2 regions of the Methyloversatilis sp. RAC08 genome follow, and region 2 is predicted to be linked to the other one. Evidence: predicted binding sites of a transcription regulator. Region 2 holds the regulator's gene; the other holds the start of a gene.

Region 1 (9,938 bases), 810 kb from region 2:
GACGTGCTGCTCGATGTCGCGCGGCTGGAATCGGGGGCCACCCAGCCGCGGCTGACCGATTTTCCGCTTATCCGGGTATTCGACAGTCTGCGCGTCACCTTCGAAGCGCAGGCCGCTGAAAAGGGTCTGCGCTTCGAGCTGCATCCGACGCGTGCGTGGTGCCGCTCCGATCCGCTGCTGCTCGAACGGGTACTGGCCAATCTGGTGTCGAATGCGCTGCGCTACACCACGCGCGGCACGGTGTTCGCCGGCGTGCGCATGCTCGACGACGGACGCCTGCGCATCGAGGTGCGCGACAGTGGTCAGGGCATTCCGGCTGACCGCATCGACGATGTGTTCGAGGAATTCGTGCGCCTTCCCGGCGCAGACCCGGGGGCGGGCGGGCGCGGCATGGGACTGGGGCTGACCATCGTGAAGCGGCTGTGTGCCTTGCTCGGGCATGAAGTAAAGGTGCGCTCGCGCCCCGGCCGCGGTTCAACCTTCAGCGTCGTGTTGCCGCGGGTGCGCGCCTTCGTGCAGGCACCGGTGGCCGAGTCATTGCACGGGTTGGCGAGGCTGGCCGGATGTCGGGTGGCGCTGATCGATGACGATGCGGCGGTGCTGCAGTCGCTGCAGTCGCTGCTCAGTTCGGTCGGCATCGATGTGATTGCCGGTACCTCGCCCGACTTCGTATTGCGTCAGCTCAGGCAGGCCGGTGCGCCGGCCTTCATCATCAGCGATTACCAGCTGGGCGACGGACTGGATGGACTGAACGCGGTGCTGACGCTGCGGCGCGAACTGGGCGACGCCATTCCGGCGCTGGTGATGACCGGGCTGGCCGCCACGCGTGAGCTTGAAATCGAACTGGAGGGGCATGGCATCCCGCTGGTCGCGAAACCGGTGCGCCCGGTCGTGCTCGACGCGGTGATTGGCGGCATGCTGGACGCAGCCGATGATCTGGACGCATGACCGGGGCTGCGTTCAGGGCGACGCCGGGTTCAGTCCCTGGCAGGGCGTCGCGGCAACTTCACACCCATTTTCGACAGTGCAAATACCGCCTGCGTGCGGTTGCGTACGTCAAGCAGGCGCAGGATGGCTGAAATATGCGTCTTGCAGGTGCCGTCGGAAATGCCCAGTTCGCGGCAGATGAGCTTGTTCGGCAGACCTTCGATCATCAGTGTCAGCACTTCGATCTGACGCGGCGTCATGCCGATGTCGGCCAGGTCCTGGATATGCGCCTGCGGCGGATGGTCGACGCCGTGGCTGTCGAGCACCTGATGCGGCACATAGATGCCGCCCTTCATCACAAGCTGCAGTGCGCTGACCAGTATTGCCGTGTTCGAGCTTTTGGAAATGAAACCCATGGCACCCTGGTCGATGGCGCGCGTGATGGTGTCGCGATCGTCCTGGGCCGAAATCACCACCACCGGCACATCCGGAAACTCCTGACGCAGTTCGGTCAGCAGCGAGGTACCCCCGGCGTCCGGCAGATTTAGGTCGAGCAGCACCAGATCGGGCCGCAAACCGCTGCGCAGCATGGACAATGCGCGGGAAGCAAGCAAAGCGCACCGGATGTCCGGCTCGCTGTCCATGCCTGTCAGTACGCTGCGCAGCCCCTCCACAACCAGGGGCTGGTCTTCGATGATCATGACCTGCATGCACAGTCCCGTCGCGATGAGATGGCGCGAGTGTACCCGGGGCGCTTGACCGGCGCTTGATCGTAAGCACATAAATTGAAAGGGATTAAGCAGTGAAGCATGGTTTGATACTGTTCGGACATGGCTCGCGCGATCCGGAATGGGCGCGCCCATTGCGTGAGGTGGCGGCGCGCCTGACAGCCGCGCCGTCGGCGCCGTGCGTCGAACTCGCCTTTCTCGAGTTCCTCGAACCCACGCTCGATCAGGCCTGCGACCGGCTGGTCGCGGAGGGCGTGACGCACATTGCCGTGGTACCGATGTTCATCGCACAGAGCGGGCATGTCCGGCGCGACCTGCCGGCTCAGGTCGATGCGGCGCGTGCCCGTCATCCGTCGCTGCTCATCGATCTGGCGACGGCCGTGGGCGAGGACGCACGCGTGCAGCAGGTGATGGCCGAGGTGGCGCTGGCCGCCCTGAGTGGCTGAACTGGGTTCAAGACTCGGCGCAACAAGCCGTTAGCACTGCCAGAGGTCGGGTGCCATCAGGTTTGACGGGATTCCGGCCGCAGACTTCCGGAGCCTTGCATGCCGAATGTGTCAGCGAAAGTACGGGTGCTCGTCGTCGATGACGAACCCTTCAACCTCGAAATCATCCGGGAATATCTGGACGCACCCGGATTCGAGCTGACCATGGCTCACGACGGTGTCGAAGCATGGGCGCTGCTCGAAGATGCCGAGCGCGAATTCGACCTGCTGGTGCTGGACCGCATGATGCCGCGCCTCGACGGCATGGAAGTGTTGCGCCGCGTGCAGCGCACACCGCGCCTGCGCGGCATGCCGGTCATCATGCAGACGGCCGCCGCCACACCGGATCAGGTGCGTGAAGGGCTGGAAGCCGGTGCGCGCTACTACCTCACCAAGCCATACGAGCCGGATGCGCTGCTCGCCATCGTCAAGTCTGCGCTCGACGAAGTGCGTCGCACGCGTGAAATTCTGCTGCAGGTCGAAGACATACGCCGCGCAATGTGCATGCTCACGCATGCCGAGTTCGAATTCGCCACCCTGAAGCAGGCAACCGAACTGTCGACGCTGGCGTCGCTGGCCGCGCCGCAGCCGGAAAACATCGTGATGGGCCTGAGCGAGTTGCTGATCAACGCGGTCGAACACGGCAATCTGGGCATCACCTATGCTGAAAAATCACGCTTGCGCCTGGAAGACCGCTGGCAGGAAGAAGTCGAGCGCCGCCTGCAGATGCCTCAGAACGCGGGCAAGCGGGCGCGCCTGACGGTCGAACGCTCGGCTGCGGAAGTGCGCTTCACGGTGAGCGATCAAGGCCGGGGCTTCGACTACACGCGCTATCTCGATTTCGATCCGGAGCGCGCCTTCGATCCGAATGGCCGCGGCATCGCCATGGCGCGCCAGCTCTCCTTCAAGCGGCTCGAGTACATTGGATCCGGTAACGTGGTCAGCGCAGCGGTGGACGTGCAATGAGCCACACGCAAGTCAGTGCGGAAGACCTGACGCTGCCGGTCGATCAGCCGCCCGTGAGACCGATGACGGTACTGGTGGTCGACGACACCCTGATCGGCCGCGCGACTGTCAGCGCGCTCGTGCGTCGGCTGGGCTATCGCTGCATCGAAGCGTCTGACGGAGCGGCTGCGCTGCAGGCTTTTCGCAGCGTGCGTCCCGACATCGTGCTGATGGATGTCGTCATGCCCGGCATGGACGGCCTGCAGGCCACACGCGAACTGCGCCGCCTGTGCGCCGGCATCTGGCTGCCCATCCTGCTGCTGTCCGCGCGGTCAGACGATGAAGACATGATTGCCGGTCTGGAGGCCGGGGCCGACGACTACCTCACCAAGCCGATCCGGCGCGCCATCCTGGCGGCCAAGTTGTCTGCCTGTGCGCGTCAGCTGGCATTGCAGGCAGACATGAACAATTACCGCGCCGAGCAGGAAGCGGAAATCGAGTTCGCGCGTGCCGTCATCGAGCGCCAGGTGAAGGGCAAGGCCGTCGCCGACTCGCGGGTGCGCTATTCGGTGACGCCGACGACCCAGTTCTCCGGCGACATCGTTGCGGTGTCGCGCTCCCCGTCCGGTGCGCTGTACGCGCTGCTGGCCGATGCCACGGGTCATGGGCTGGCTGCAGCGATCAGCGTGCTGCCGGTGCTGCAGGTGTTTTTCGGCATGGCGGCCAAGAACCTCTCGCTCGGCCTGATGGCCGGCGAAATCAACCGCCACCTGATGTCCTCCCTGCCGGTCGGCCGCTTTGTCGCGGCGAGCATGGTCCGACTGGGAAATGGCTTCGGCGAGCTTTGGGTCGGCGGCACGCCGGACATCCTGTGGCTGAACAAGCAAGGCGTGGTGTTCGAGCGATTCGCGTCCGCCAATCTGCCGCTGGGCATCGACGCCGACGATCCGGTCAACGTCCCGCCGCGCCATTTCCGGTGGAGCCCGGGCGACCAGCTCGTTCTGTGTTCGGACGGTCTGCTCGAAGCGCAGTCACCAGCCAGTGAAGCGTTCGGCAGCCACCGTCTCGAAGCGGTGTTGCGCGACACCCTGCCCACGCAACGCCACGATGCGGTGCGCAAGGCGCTCGCCATGCATCTGGACGGGGCATCGGCGCATGACGACGTGTCCCTGTTGGTGATCAATCTCGACTGAAACCCGCGCCGCAGGGCGCGGTTGCATCGACCGAGCTGACCGTGCCGGCATATCCGGCGCGTTGGCACAGCGATTGCATGCCATGAACACCCGAACTTCGAATGATGCTCCATGGCTGTTCTCAATGTTCTGGTGGTCGATGAATCGCGCAAGCGCGCGGCGGAAATCTGCGCCGGGCTCGCCTGCGCCGGCTATCAGGTGGCTGCCGTGCTGTCGAGCGCCTACGACCTGCATCTCAGGGTCGAGGAGCTCAAACCCGACGTCATCTTGATCCAGACCGATTCGCCATCTCGCGACACCCTGGAACACATGGCTGCGATGGACCGGGAAAAGCCGCGTCCGGTCATCGTGTTCGCCAACGAATCCGATAGCAAGACCATCCGCCGCGCCATGAAGGCCGGCGTGTCGGCCTATGTGGTCGACGGGCTGGAAGCCAAGCGCATCAAGCCCATCATCGATGTGGCCCTGGCGCAGTTCGAGGAACATCAGGAACTGCGGCGCGCGCGCGATGAGGCGCGGCAGAAGCTGTCGGACCGCATCACCATCGATCGCGCCAAGGGTGTGCTGATGAAGCTGCGCGGCATCGAGGAGGATGCTGCGTACCACACGCTGCGCAAGCTGGCGATGGAACGCGGCAAGACAATAGCCGCCGTCAGCGAAGACCTGCTCGCGACCGCCCGACTGCTCGGCTGACCTCACGCCGGTTGCATCCGCCGCCGGCGTTTCCTTTTCCGTCTGTTCCTTCGCCTGAGCCGATCGCCGCGGTTCGTCATGGTGCGCGGCGTTGAGCTGTTGCACCGCACAAGTGCAGTCCGATGATTCAGCGTGCGGGCAGTTCTCGGATCGAGCAGTCAAAACCCTTGAAAAACAGCTGGATGGATGCGGTGCTGTCCTCTGGCACGCCGCATGCTACTGGCAGTACAAGGCGCAACAACGACGTTGCGGCCAGCGAGGCTCGAAAGCCTCCGACAGGGACAGGGGCGTCCATCCGGCTCGGCTTTCACCGCTGCGGATGCACGCCCCTTTTTCATTCTGGAACCGAAACATGAACCGACGGAGAACACGATGGCTGACCATCCGAAACAGGCAGACAGCGCGCAGGCCCCAGGCATCATTGAAACCCCAGACAAGCGCCGCAGCTTCCTCAGACAGGGCGTCGCACTGGGCGCAGGAGCCGCGCTCATGAGCATGGTGCCGCCCGGCGTGCGTTCGGGAGCGTGGGCCGCCGGCTCGGACGCACCCGAGAAGAAGGAAGTCCGCATCGGCTTCATTCCGCTGACCGACTGTTCCAGCGTCGTGATGGCGGCGGTGGAGAAGTTCGACGAAAAGTACGGCATCAAGATCATCCCGTCCAAGGAAGCCTCGTGGGCCGCGGTGCGCGACAAGCTGGTCAACGGCGAGCTCGATGCAGCGCACGTGCTTTACGGCCTGGTGTACGGCGTGCATCTGGGCATCGGAGGCCCGAAGAAGGACATGGCCGTGCTGATGAACCTGAACAACAACGGGCAGGCCATCACGCTCGCCAACAAGCTGAAGGATCAGGGCGTCACCGACGGTACCAGCCTGAAGAAGCTGCTGACCAGCAAGCCGGGCGACTACACTTTCGCGCAGACCTTCCCCACCGGCACCCATGCCATGTGGCTGTATTACTGGCTTGCAGCGCACGACATCAACCCGATGAAGGATGTCAAGGTCATCACCGTGCCGCCGCCGCAGATGGTTGCGAACATGCGCGTTGGCAACATGGATGGCTTCTGCGTCGGCGAGCCATGGAACAACCGCGCCATCATCGACAAGATCGGCTTCACTTCGGTGACCACGCAGGACATCTGGACCGATCACCCGGAAAAGGTGCTCGGCACCACCGCTGATTGGGTCAGCAAGAACCCCAATACTGCGCGTGCCATGACGGCCGCCATTCTGGAAGCCGGCAAATGGATCGACGCCTCGCTGGTGAACCGGCGCAAGACGGCCGAGGTCGTGGCGACCAAGTCCTACATCAACACCGACATGGACGTCATCCTGGAACGCATGCTGGGCCGCTATTCGAACGGCCTCGGCAAGAGCTGGGACGACAAGAACGCGATGAAATTCTTCAACGATGGTGCGGTGAACTTCCCCTACCTGTCTGATGGCATGTGGTTCCTGACCCAGCACAAGCGCTGGGGGTTGCTCAAGTCCGACCCGGACTACCTGGCTGTCGCCAAGGCCATCAACCGCATCGACATCTACAAGCAGGCCGCGACGGCCGCGGGCGCTCCGCTGCCCAAGAGCGACATGCGTTCGCACAAGCTGATCGACGGCGTCACCTGGGATGGCAAGGAACCGCAGAAGTATGCCGGCAGCTTCAAGATCAACGCCGCCTGATGGGTCGGGCGCGGGGTTCGCCCCGCGTCCTCCGGTACCGAAAGGAGTCAATCATGAGTGCAGCAATCATCACCAGTGACAAGGTCGTTCCGATGACGACGAGCTCCGCCGCCACGCCGGTGCGCGCCGCGAATGAAGCCGTGCCGATCGCCCCACCTGTCGTGGCCGTTGCGCCGCGCGAACCGCGCACGCCGGTGTCCGAAATCCTGCTGAACATTTTCAAGGCAGTGTTCCCGCCGATCGCCGGCATGGTGCTGCTGATCGCCGTGTGGGCGCTGCTGGCGGGCACCGGTGGCAGCATCCCCGGACCGCTGCCGGTGTGGGAAGCCGCCAAGGTGCTGTTTGCCGATCCGTTCTACAACAACGGGCCGAACGATCTGGGCATCGGCTGGAACGTGCTGTCATCGCTGCAGCGTGTCGGCATCGGCTTCGGTTTCGCTGCTCTGGTCGGCATTCCGCTCGGCTTCATCATCGGCCGCTTCGCGTTCATGAATGCGATGCTCGATCCGATCATTTCGCTGCTGCGTCCGGTCAGTCCGCTGGCCTGGCTGCCGATCGGTCTGCTGGTGTTCAAGCAGGCCGACCCGGCCGCCACCTGGACCATCTTCATCTGTTCGATCTGGCCTATGATCATCAATACCGCGGTCGGTGTGCAGCGCGTGCCGCAGGACTACATGAACGTGGCCCGCGTGCTCGATCTGAGCGAATGGAAGATCGTCACCAAGATCCTGTTCCCGTCGGTACTGCCGTACATGCTGACCGGCATCCGGCTGTCCATCGGCACCGCCTGGCTGGTCATCGTCGCCGCCGAAATGCTGACCGGCGGAGTCGGTATCGGATTCTGGGTGTGGGACGAGTGGAACAACCTGAAGGTCGAGCACATCATCATCGCCATCTTCGTCATCGGCATCGTCGGTCTGCTGCTCGAACAGTTCCTGCTGCTGCTCGCCCGCCGCTTCTCGTACGGCAACAGCTGATCACGGACCCGGGAGATTTCCATGAGCAAAGTCATCGTCAAGGTCGAAAACGCCGGCATGTCCTTCGACACCAAGAAGGGCAAGTTCGTCGCGCTGCGCGACATCGACCTCACCATCGCCGAGGGCGAATTCGTCACGCTGATCGGCCACTCGGGCTGCGGCAAGTCGACGCTGCTGAACCTGATCGCCGGGCTCACGCTGCCGACCAGCGGCAACCTGTTCTGCGACGGCCGCGAAATCGCCGGCCCGGGACCGGAACGCGCCGTGGTGTTCCAGAATCACTCGTTGCTGCCCTGGCTCACCTGCCGCGAAAACGTTCTGCTGGCGGTCGAACGCGTATTCGGCAAGAAGGAAGGCAAGGGCAAGCTGAAGGCGCGCGCGGAAGCGGCGCTCGAAATGGTGCATATGGACCACGCGCTGGACAAGCTGCCGCATGAAATTTCCGGCGGCATGAAGCAGCGCGTCGGCATCGCGCGCGCCTTCGCCATGGAGCCGAAGATCCTGCTGATGGATGAGCCGTTCGGCGCGCTCGACGCACTGACGCGCGCCAGCCTGCAGGACGAACTGAATGGCGTCATGGAAAAGACCGGCGCCACCGTGGTGATGGTGACGCACGACGTCGACGAGGCGGTGCTGCTGTCCGACCGCATCGTCATGATGACCAACGGCCCGGCGGCCACCATAGGTGAAATCCTCGAAGTGAAGCTGGCTCGCCCGCGTGACCGGCTGAAGCTGGCGCACGACCACGACTTCGTGGAATACCGTGCCGCGCTGCTGGAGTTCCTGTACCAGAAGCAGGTGAAGAAGGCAGCCTGACCCGGAGTCTGTTGGGCATCGCTGTGCTCACCCCAACCTGCAACGGCGCGCGGAGTCCGTAGGTTGGGGTGAGCGCAGCGATGCCCAACATTCCTGCTCCACCCCCGCGAAGCTGCGCGACATCGTCGACAACGGAAGCGTCGAAGCTGTCCTTGCCTGCAAGGGCGAAGTGTCGGGTCAATCTGTGCCACTTGCGGCAAACCATGTTGGGCGAGGGGACTACTGCGCGCGCTCGTGCGCCCTTGGGCGATAATCACGCTTTGTCTGCATGCCCGCCCCCATGAAAGTTTTCGGATTTGCCGGCTACAGCGGCTCCGGCAAGACCACGCTGATCGAACAGCTCATCCCGCATTTCGTGCTGGAAGGACTGACCGTGTCGCTGATCAAGCATGCGCATGCGGGCTTCGACATCGACCGCCCGGGCAAGGATTCCTTCCGCCTGCGCGAAGCCGGCTGCACCGAAGTACTGCTCACGTCAAACAACCGCTGGGTGCTGATGCACGAATTGCGTGGCCGTGAAGAACCGTCTCTCGACCAGCAGATTGCCGCACTGAGCCCGTGCGACCTGGTGCTGGTGGAAGGTTTCAAGGCCTCGCCGATTCCGAAGCTGGAAGTTCATCGCCCGTCGCACGACCGGCCGCTGATGTATCCGGACAACCCGCATGTGGTCGCCGTCGCAACCGATGTGCCGATGGAACTTCCGCTGCCCAGGCTCGACCTGAATGATGTGGAAGCCATCGCGGGCTTCATCCTCCGTCACCAGGGGTTCCGATGAACGAAATGCTCACGCTCGACGCGGCACTCGCCCGCTTGCTCGCGAGTGCGCGCCCGATAGGCGACACCGAAACGGTCAGCACCTTCCACGCGGCCGGCCGCGTGCTGGCGCGCGATCAGCGTTCCGCAATCACCGTGCCGCCGCACGACAACAGCAGCATGGACGGTTACGCGGTGCGCGTGGCCGACCTCGAATCGGTCGGCGACTGCCTGCCGGTCAGCCAGCGCATTCCGGCCGGACACGTCGGTGCGCCGCTTGCGCCGCGCACCTGTGCGCGCATCTTCACCGGCGCGCCGGTGCCGGCGGGTGCCGACGCCATCGTGATGCAGGAGGCCACGCGCATCGTCGATGCCGGCGTGTGCTTCGACGAAATACCGAAGACGGGCGCCTGGATACGCCGCGCCGGAGAGGACATCCGCGCGGGCGATACGGTGCTGGCAGCCGGCAGCCGGCTGCGGGCGCAGGAAGTCGGGCTGGCGGCATCGGTCGGACTGGCCGACCTGCCGGTGGTGCGCCGGCCGCGCGTGGCGCTGTTTTCCACCGGCGACGAACTGGTCATGCCGGGCCAGCCGCTGCCGCCGGGTGCCATCTACAACTCGAACCGCTACCTGCTGCGTGCACTGTGCGAGGCGCTGGGCTGCGAGGTGCTCGATCTGGGCATCGTGCCGGACCGGCTCGACGCCACGCGCGCGGCGCTGCGCGAAGCGGCTGCGACCTGCGATGTC
Region 2 (9,938 bases):
GCCGCCACCGGTATGACAACCTTGCGTATCTTCACGCCGAGGATGTCCATGACCTCGTTGTCGAGCGGCATGCGCGTGGCTTCAGGCAGACCGGTTACCTGCTTCTGCAGATGCACGACGAGCTGCAGCTTCATCTTGCGCCGACAGGCAGTTTCACCGAATACCGTCCGGATATTCAGCACGCCCAGCCCGCGAACTTCGAGAAAGTCCTTCAGCAATTCGGGGCAGCGCCCCTCGAGTACGGTCGGCGCGATGCGCGAGATTTCCACGCAGTCGTCGGCAACCAGCCCGTGCCCGCGCGAAATCAGTTCGAGCGCAAGTTCGCTCTTGCCGACACCCGAATCACCGGTGATCAGCACGCCCATGCCAAGCACATCCATCGATACGCCGTGCAGCGTGGTCTGGTCGGCCAGTTCGCGCGCGAGGTAGGCGCGCACCTGGTCGATGACCGATGCCGCACTGCGTTGCGTGGTGATCAGCGGAATGCCGTGCTCCGCACAGCCGGCGCGTATGGCGGCCGGCGGCTGGGCGCCGTCGGCGACGATGAAGGCCGGCGGATGGGCTTCCAGCAGCGAACCCACGATGTCCTCGACCTTGCGCGGACTGACGTTTTCAACCCACAGGATTTCCGGCACGCCGATGACCTGGATGCGCCGGGTGTGAATGGTATTGAGATGCCCGACGAGATCGGCGGGCGACAGGCCGATCTGATCGGCAACGATCAGTGTGTTGCCGTCGCCGCACTGCCACTGCAGGCGAAGACGGTCGCGATTGTCCTCAAACAGCCGCGCGACGCTGAGCTTCCGCATGCACCGGTTGCCAGGTGGTGAATAGAGCGTGGATGGCAGCGGCGTCTGCTGCCTGAAGCAGCTGTTCGCGGAACGCCTTGTCTGCAAACATTTGTGCCAGCTCGGACAATATCTGCAGATGCAGCTCGGTTGCCTGCTCGGGCACCAGCAGCACGAACAGCAGATTGACCGGTCGGCCGTCCGGCGCATCGAAGGCGACCGGCGTATCCAGCCGCACAAACCCGCCGATGGCTTCCTTCAGACCCTTGATGCGGCCGTGCGGAATCGCCACGCCCTGACCGAGTCCGGTGGAGCCGAGCTTTTCCCGTGCGAACAGGCTGTCGAACACCTGGCTGCGGGCAATACCCTGATGGTTCTCGAACAGCAGGCCGGCCTGTTCGAACACACGTTTCTTGCTGCTGGCCTCAAGGCCGATACAGACATTCGAAACGGGCAACAGCTTGGCGATGAGCGTCATGTCAGGGGCTACTCCGAACACGCGGCGGGCGCGATTACCGGATATCGGAAACCGCGCCGTGAAGTTGATTGCACTGCAACAAGACGTCGGATTATACGCTCGTGACAGATGGCAATCGTGTCATTCTGCCGCTTGGTGCTTGACCGACTCGCGCGTGTGCTCGTTCGATTTTTCCTTGTGTTTGAGCACCTGACGATCGAGTTTGTCCATCAGGTTGTCGAGGGTGGCATACATGTCTTCGCTTTCCGCTTCGACGAAGATGTCGCGGCCTCGCACGTGCAGAGTGACTTCCGCCTTCTGTCGCAGCTTTTCGACAGTCAGAATCACGGAAACGCTTGTTACGTGGTCGAAATGGCGGATCACGCGTTCGAGCTTGGACTCGATGTAGTCGCGGATCGGCTGCGTCACTTCAAGATGATGGCCGGTGATGGTGAGGTTCATGCTGCCTCCTGTCGTTGCGGGACGGAATATGCGGGACGGTCCGGGCGTTCGTCATTGAACGCGCTAGATCGCCTTGCGCACGCTGACCGGCGGGATGTTGAGCGATTCACGGTATTTGGCGATGGTGCGCCGCGCAACCACGATGCCCTGCTGACCCAGTATTTCCGCGATGCGCGAGTCCGACAACGGACGCTTGGCATCCTCGGCACCCACCAACTGGCGGATGAGTGCGCGGATTGCGGTGGCTGAGCAGGCCCCGCCGCTTTCGGTTGCCACATGGCTGCCGAAAAAATATTTCAGTTCGAACAGGCCGCGTGTCGTCGCCATGTACTTCTGCGACGTCACCCGAGAAATGGTGGATTCATGCAGTTCCAGCGTCTCCGCGATCTCGCGCAGCGTCAGCGGCCGCATCGCAACCTCACCGAATTCGAAGAACTGGCGCTGGCGCTCGACGATGGCCTGAGAGACACGCAGGATGGTGTCGAAGCGCTGCTGGACATTCTTGATCAGCCACTTGGCCTCCTGCAGCTGGCCGGACAGACCGCTGCCGCGCTGGCCCTGCAGGATTTCCGCATACAGCCGGTTGATCCGCAGACGCGGCATGGCATCCGGATTGAGCAGCGCCGTCCATTGGCCGCGCACCTTGCGCACCACGACGTCGGGCACGATGTAGCGCGCATCGATCGGCGCGAACTGGGCACCCGGACGGGGGTTGAGCGAACGGATCAGGTTCTGTGCGGCGCGCAGCAGTTCTTCATCGCAGCCGACCGCACGCCGGATCTTGGCGAAATCACGCGCAGCCAGCAGATCGATGTGCTGATCGATGATGACGCGTGCAAGCGTCGATACTTCGTCGGTCGCCAGGAAGTTGAGCTGCATCAGCAGGCATTCGCGCGGGTCGCGCGCCGCCACGCCGGGCGGGTCGAAGTTCTGCAACTGGCGCAGCGCGATCGACAGGTCGTCGAGGTCGATGTCGGCCTCTTCCGGCAGCAGCTCGACCAGTTCGTCCAGGCCCTGGTTCAGGTAGCCGTCATCGTCAAGCGCTTCGATCAGCAGGCGGATCAGATAGCGGTCGCGCTCGCTCATCTGCGACAGGGCGAGCTGGCCGCACAGGTGGTCCCTCAGCGAGGTACCGGCCGCCTGCACGTCCTGGTAGTCGCCATCGTCATCGTCGCCGCCGCTGCGCGTACCGTAGTTGCCGCCTTCGCCCGACCACTCGTCCATGTCGGCGCTGCCCGTACCCTCGGGGGCACGTTCGTCGGCGCTGGCCTGGGTGCTTTCCTGCGGCGCATCGCGCACCTCGGCAACGCTTTCGGGCGGCGGCTGGAAGCTGGCGGTGGCATCCGGCTCGTCACGCTCGAGCATCGGGTTCTCATCGAGGAAACGTTCGATTTCCTGATTGAATTCGATGGTCGACAGCTGCAATAGCCGGATCGACTGTTGCAGCTGCGGTGTCAGCGCAAGATGCTGGGAAAGTTTGAGTTGCAGCGACTGCTTCATGGTGTGCAAATTTCGGCGGGCTACAGGCGGAAATGCTCGCCCAGATAGACCTTCCTGACACTTTCGTTATACACGATTTCGTCCGGCCGGCCGCTCGCCAGCACCTCGCCTTCGTTGATGATGTAAGCCCGGTCACAGATGCCCAGCGTTTCCCGCACATTGTGGTCGGTGATCAGAACGCCGATGCCGCGTTCCTTCAGGAAGCGGATGGTTTTCTGGATGTCGATCACCGCAATCGGGTCCACACCGGCGAACGGTTCGTCGAGCAGGATGAAGCGCGGCGACGTGGCCAGTGCGCGGGCGATCTCGACACGCCGCCGCTCGCCGCCCGACAGCGCCACGGCCGCACTCTTGCGCAGGTGGGCAATGCCCAGTTCGGCCAGCAATTCTTCCAGCCGCTGTGCTCGCACCCGCGCATCCTTCTCGTTCAGTTCCAGGATGGCGAGGATGTTCTCCTCGACGTCCAGCTTGCGGAATACCGAGTTCTCCTGCGGCAGATAGGACAAGCCCTGGTGCGCCCGCCGGTGTATCGGCAGGTGCGTCAGCCGCTCGCCATCAAGGTGGATCTCGCCGCCGTCGGCCGTGACCAGGCCGACGATCATGTAGAAACAGGTCGTCTTGCCGGCACCGTTCGGGCCCAGCAGACCGATCACTTCGCCGCTGCCAACCTCGAAGGACACATCCTTCACGACCGGGCGCGATTTGTATTTCTTGCGCAGCCGCTCAACCTTGAGCCGGCTGGCACTCCGGTTTTCAGTCATCTTGGTCGGGTTGTTCGCGCAGTACCTTGCGTATGCTATCGGCGGAAAAACCGCGTGATTGAAGAAATCTCGCCTGCCGTGCCCAGGCCTTCGCATCCTGCGGTGCGGCATCGAACCGGCGCGCCCATACGGCACGTGCACGGACGGTTTCATCCTGTTCCAGTGCGGCCAGCGCGGCACCCGCGTCATCTTCCGGCACACCACGGAGTTTCAGTTCGTGCTGCAGGCGACGCGCACCGAAGCGCGTTGCACGTGACGACACGAATTGTTCCGCAAAACGTGCATCCGAAACGAGGCCACATTCCTCGAAACGCGTCAGCAGCGCTGCGATATCGTCATGGTTGCCGTCCTCCGACAGTTTTCGCACCAGTTCAGCGCGACTGTGATCACGCCGCGCGAGCAGGCGCAGGGCCTTCTCGCGCAGGCTTGCGCTCACGCAGCCTCTTCCCGTCCTGCCACAACGACGCCCATTTCAGGCATGCCGCAGGCCACGCGCACCTTGTTCTCGATCTCGCGTGCCATGACCGGATTGGCGCGCAGGAACTCGCGCACGTTGTCCTTGCCCTGGCCGATGCGCTCGGTGCCGTAGGAATACCAGGCGCCCGACTTTTCTACGAATTTGTGCAGCACGCCCAGCTCGATGATTTCGCCTTCGCGCGAAATGCCCTCGCCGTACAGGATGTCGAATTCGGTCTGCTTGAACGGCGGCGCAACCTTGTTCTTCACCACCTTGACGCGGGTTTCCGAGCCGATCACCTCTTCGCCCTTCTTGATCGCGCCGATGCGGCGGATGTCGAGGCGGACCGAGGCATAGAACTTCAGCGCATTGCCGCCGGTGGTGGTTTCCGGATTGCCGAACATGACGCCGATCTTCATGCGGATCTGGTTGATGAAGATGACCATCGTGTTGGTGCGCTTGATGCTCGCCGTCAGCTTGCGCAGCGCCTGACTCATCAGGCGGGCCTGCAGGCCGGGCAACGAATCGCCCATTTCGCCCTCGATTTCGGCCTTCGGCGTCAGCGCGGCGACCGAGTCGATGACGATCACGTCCACACCGCCGGAACGCACCAGCATGTCGACGATTTCCAGTGCCTGCTCGCCGGTGTCGGGCTGGGAAATCAGCAGGTCGCTGACATTTACGCCAAGCTTGCCGGCGTACTGCACGTCGAGTGCGTGTTCGGCGTCGATGAAGGCCGCCGTGCCGCCGATCTTCTGCATTTCGGCGATGACCTGCAGCGTCAGCGTGGTCTTGCCGGATGATTCCGGACCGTAGATTTCGACCACCCGACCGCGCGGCAGGCCGCCGATTCCGAGCGCGATGTCCAGTCCCAGCGAACCGGTCGATACGGCCTGGATGTCGTTTTCGAGCTGGCCGTCGCTCATGCGCATGATCGAGCCCTTGCCGAACTGCTTCTCAATCTGTGCCAGCGCTGCCGCGAGCGCCTTGGCCTTGCTGTCGTCCATGCGGAATCCTTTCGTTTGCTTTCGGTCGATTATGGCACAGTTCTTGCCACGTGCTTTCAGGTCTGCGCTGCCAGCAAAGCCAGCAGCACAGTCAGTGTATGACGTACGGATAGGCGGCGCACGGTTTCGCGGTCGCCATCGAAATGACGCGTTTCGCTGCGCTCGACGCCACCCTTCACGGCCCAGCCGAAGCACACCGTGCCGACCGGCTTGCCCGGTGTCGCACCGCCCGGACCGGCAATGCCGGTGACCGACAGCGCGACCGTTGCGGCCGACCGGGCCAGCGCACCGCGCGCCATGGCCAGCGCGACCGGCTCGCTGACTGCGCCGTGCGCGGCCAGCAATTCGACCGGCACATCGAGCAGGCGCTGCTTGGCGGCGTTCGAGTAGGTCACCAAACCGCAGTCAAACCAGCCCGAGCTGCCGGCGGTGGCGGTCAGCACTTCTGCCACCCAGCCCCCGGTGCACGATTCAGCCGCAACGACGACATGCCCTGACGCGACACACGCTGCGCCCACCGCGGCCGACAACGCAGCGAATTCCTCGTCCATCATGCAAAACGCTCCAGCAGCAGCTTGCCCAGCGCCAGCGACACCATGGCGAACAGGGCCGCAATCAGGTCGTCCAGCATGACACCGAAGCCGTTCTTCATGTGGATATCGACCCAGCGCGCCGGTGGCGGCTTGAATATGTCGAACAGGCGGAACGCGAGGAAGGCCGCAAGCTGCCAGAAGAAATCGGGCGGCGTCACCCACAGCACGAGCCAGAAGGCGACGATTTCGTCCCACACGATGGCGCCGTGGTCGGGCACGCCGAGGTCGCGCCCGGTGCGCTGGCAGGCCAGCGAACCGATGATGACGGCGATCAGCAGGAAAATGCCGAAGGCCGCGTCGGAAAACGACGGCTTGATCAGCAGATACAGCGGCCAGGCCGCCAGCGTGCCCCAGGTGCCGGACGCGAACGGCACCAGACCGCTGCCGAAGCCGCAAGCCAGCATGTGGGCCGGATGGGCAAGGAAACCGAAGCCGGGCGGAACGGAGGTCTTGATCATCGCTTCAGGAAAAGTGGTCGTAGCCGCGGTGCGCGACCGGCAGTTCGCAACCCTGCGCATCGACCAGGCTGACATCACCGGCACCGCCGGCACGCATCGCGCCGATGCGGGTGAGCGGCAGCGACATGCTGTCTGACAGCCGGCGCAACGCATCGTGCGCACTGCGCGGCGCGCAGAACAGCAATTCATAGTCGTCGCCGCCGGCCAGCAAGGCGCGACGAACGGTGGCCTCGTCATCGCAGGCGGCGCGCAGCGCGGGCCAGGGCAAAGCTGCGTCTTCGACCACTGCATGCAGGCCGCTGGCCGCGGCAATATGACCCAGATCGGCCAGCAGTCCGTCGGATACGTCGATCGCCGCGCCTGCAAGGTCGTGCAGGGCGCGTCCGAGCGCCACCTGCGGCAGCGGCTTTTCCAGCGCCGCGATGCATTCGTCGCGACACGCATTCTTCAGGCGCAGGCGGCCGAGCGCGTCGGCCAGCCCCAGCGCGGCCCGGCCCGGCTGACCGGACACCCAGATATCATCGCCGACGTGCGCTCCGCTTCGGCGCAGCGCCTTGCCGGTCGCCACTTCGCCGAATGCCGTCACGCACAGCGTCAGCGGGCCGCGCGTCGTGTCGCCGCCAATCAGGTCGACGCCATATATATATGCGCAATCGAAGAATCCGTCAGCGAAAGCGGCCAGCCAGTCGTCGTTCACCTGCGGCAGAGACAGGGCAAGCGTGACCCAGCGCGGAGTGGCTCCCATGGCTGCGAGGTCGGACAGATTGACTGCCAGCGTCTTCCAGCCGAGTCGGCGCGGATCGGTATCGGGCAGGAAGTGGGTGCCGCTGACCAGCATGTCGCTGGTGACGGCCAGTTCGCAGCCGGCAGACGGGCTGACCAGCGCACAGTCATCACCCGGCCCGAGCGCCGCGCCACGCATCGGCCGGACGAAGTGGCGGCGGATCAGCTCGAATTCCGGGCTCACCGGACTCACCGGAATAGCGGCTATCGACGCGGACGGTTGCGCGCCGCCTCGACTTCCACGGCGCGCAATTGCGGCGCCAGCTTGTCGAGTACGCCATTGATGAACTTGTGGCCATCCGAGCCACCGAAATCCTTTGCGAGTTCGATCGCTTCGTTGATCACGACGCGGTACGGCGTTTCGATCTGGTGCGCCAGCTCGAAGGTCGCCACCAGCAGGATGGCGTGCTCGACCGGCGACAATTCGCCGACCGGCCGGTCGAGGTGACTGCCGAACTGGACGCGCAATGCGTCGGCCTTGTCGTGCGCGCCATTGAGCAAGGTGCGGAACAACTTGCGGTCGACCTTCGTGAAGCCGTCGTCTTCGCTCAGGTGCGCGTCGATCGCCGGCAGGTCGTTGCCGGACAGCAACCACTGGTAAATGCCCTGTACCGCGAATTCACGGGCCAGACGGCGGCCGGATTTGCGCGGTGCGTCGGCGGTCTTGATGTCGCCGGTGTCGGAGGTGTTGTCCATGGATCAGTCTGTCAGGGTGGCGATCAGTCGGGCCATTTCGACCGCGGCGCGGGCGCAGTCGGCGCCCTTCTCGTGCATGCGGGCAAGCGCCTGGTCATCGTCTTCGGTGGTCAGCACGCCGTTGGCAATCGGCACGCCGGTCTTGAGTTGCACGTCGGACACGCCGCGCGCCATTTCGTTGGACACGATTTCGAAGTGGTAGGTCTCGCCGCGGATGACCGCACCGAGCGCGACCAGCGCGTCGTACTTTCCGGACAATGCAAGCCTTTGAAGTACCAGCGGCAGCTCAAGCGCGCCGGGCACGCTCACGATGAGCGTGTCGGCCGGTGCCACGCCCAGCGTGCGCAGTTCGGCGCAGCATGCAGACAGCAGGCCGCTGCCGATGTCCGGGTTGAAGCGGGCCATCGCAATGGCGACGCGCAGGCCCTTGCCGTCGAGATTTTCGGCGATTTCGGGAATGTCATTGAAGCGCGGCATGGTGGTTCTCGCTTGTTCGGTCAGTCTGTCAGGTAGCCGGCCAGTTCGAGGTCGAAGCCGGCCATGCTCGGAATCTTGCGCGGGTTGGCCAGCAGCCTCATCTTGCGCACGTTCAGCGAACGCAGTATCTGCGCGCCGACGCCGAAGGTGCGGGCATCCCAACGCACGGCCGGCGCCGCGCCCGGATCATCGAGCAGGCGGCGCAGGTCGGCGTCGGTTTCGGTCCGGCGCAACATGACGATGACGCCACGGCCGGCGTCGTTGATGATCTGCATCGAGCGGTCGATGCTGAAACTGTGGCGCGGGCTGTCGCCGTCGAGGAAATCGAGCACCGAAATCGGTTCGTGCACGCGCACCAGTGTTTCCACGTCGGGATCGATGTCGCCCTTGACCATGGCGAGATGGATTTCGCCGGTGGTCATGTCTTCGAAGCCGTGCAGCATGAAGCGGCCGTAGGCGCCGCTGACCTCGCGCCGAGACACTTCGCGCACCAGCGCCTCGGTGGCCGCGCGCCACGCGATCAGGTCGCGGATGGCGCCGATCTTCAGGCCGTGCTCTTTGGCGAATTCGATCAGGTCGGGCAGACGCGCCATCGTGCCGTCGTCCTTCAGTATTTCGCAGATCACGGCCGCCGGCTCCAGCCCGGCCAGATGGGCCAGATCGCAGCCGGCTTCGGTGTGGCCGGCGCGGATCAGCACGCCACCCTTCTGTGCGGTCAGCGGGAAGATGTGGCCGGGCATCACGATGTCGTCGGGTTTCGCGTTGCGTGCCACGGCGACCTGGATGGTGCGCGCGCGGTCGTGCGCCGAAATGCCGGTGGTCACGCCGGTCGCCGCCTCGATCGACGCGGTGAACGCGGTGCCGTGCGGCGTGCGGTTGTGGCGCACCATCTGTTCCAGCCCGAGCTGGCGGCAGCGCTCTTCGGTCAGCGTCAGGCAAACCAGGCCGCGACAGTGCTTGACCATGAAATTGATCGCTTCCGGAGTGACGAATTCGGCCGCCAGCACCACGTCGCCCTCGTTTTCGCGATCTTCCTCATCGACCAGGATGACCATGCGGCCGGCCTTGATGTCGGCGATGATGTCCTGCACCGGTGCCAGTGCGCTCATGCGTTGTCTCCTGCAGCCATCATGCGCTCCGCGTAGCGGGCGATCAGGTCGATTTCGAGATTGACGCGACTGCCGGCGGCGAGCGCGCGCAAGGTCGTGACCGCGACGGTGTGCGGAATCAGATTGATCGAGAATTCGCAGCCATCGTCGACATCGGTCACGCGATTGACCGTCAGGCTGACGCCCTGCACCGTGATCGACCCTTTGCGCGCGATGTAGCGCGCCAGCGGCCGCGGCGCGACGATGACCAGTTCGTGCGATTCGCCGATCCGGGTGAAGCTGCGCACGACGCCCACGCCATCGACGTGACCGCTGACCAGATGGCCGCCCAGACGGTCCGACAGGCGCAGCGCCTTTTCCAGATTGACTTCGCCCGGCACGTCCAGTCCG

Evidence for each region. Region 2 encodes sigma-54, which starts transcription at its own class of promoters, with help from an activator protein. Its sites were predicted from a motif close to TGGCACNNTTCCTGCT; they were not measured.
Region 1: BSY238_RS04120 (CmpA/NrtA family ABC transporter substrate-binding protein) is a predicted target of sigma-54. The motif match lies at 5,174-5,189, and genes of this name have one in related genera.

The regions. Positions count from the first base shown of each region.
Region 1 is NZ_CP016448.1:912,071-922,008, reverse strand. It holds gene BSY238_RS04150 (ATP-binding protein) at 1-948, shown strand, start outside; gene BSY238_RS04145 (response regulator) at 978-1,637, opposite strand; gene BSY238_RS04140 (sirohydrochlorin chelatase) at 1,730-2,101, shown strand; gene BSY238_RS04135 (response regulator) at 2,201-3,106, shown strand; gene BSY238_RS04130 (SpoIIE family protein phosphatase) at 3,103-4,278, shown strand; gene BSY238_RS04125 (ANTAR domain-containing response regulator) at 4,390-4,971, shown strand; gene BSY238_RS04120 (CmpA/NrtA family ABC transporter substrate-binding protein) at 5,344-6,645, shown strand; gene ntrB (nitrate ABC transporter permease) at 6,699-7,622, shown strand; gene BSY238_RS04110 (ABC transporter ATP-binding protein) at 7,644-8,438, shown strand; gene mobB (molybdopterin-guanine dinucleotide biosynthesis protein B) at 8,719-9,213, shown strand; gene BSY238_RS04100 (molybdopterin molybdotransferase MoeA) at 9,210-9,938, shown strand, end outside.
Region 2 is NZ_CP016448.1:1,721,753-1,731,690, forward strand. It holds gene hprK (HPr(Ser) kinase/phosphatase) at 1-809, opposite strand, end outside; gene ptsN (PTS IIA-like nitrogen regulatory protein PtsN) at 778-1,266, opposite strand; gene hpf (ribosome hibernation-promoting factor, HPF/YfiA family) at 1,387-1,707, opposite strand; gene BSY238_RS07985 (RNA polymerase factor sigma-54) at 1,771-3,207, opposite strand; gene lptB (LPS export ABC transporter ATP-binding protein) at 3,228-3,968, opposite strand; gene recX (recombination regulator RecX) at 3,961-4,404, opposite strand; gene recA (recombinase RecA) at 4,401-5,432, opposite strand; gene BSY238_RS08005 (CinA family protein) at 5,489-5,983, opposite strand; gene BSY238_RS08010 (phosphatidylglycerophosphatase A family protein) at 5,983-6,429, opposite strand; gene thiL (thiamine-phosphate kinase) at 6,488-7,450, opposite strand; gene nusB (transcription antitermination factor NusB) at 7,471-7,962, opposite strand; gene ribH (6,7-dimethyl-8-ribityllumazine synthase) at 7,966-8,439, opposite strand; gene ribBA (bifunctional 3,4-dihydroxy-2-butanone-4-phosphate synthase/GTP cyclohydrolase II) at 8,460-9,548, opposite strand; gene BSY238_RS08035 (riboflavin synthase) at 9,545-9,938, opposite strand, start outside.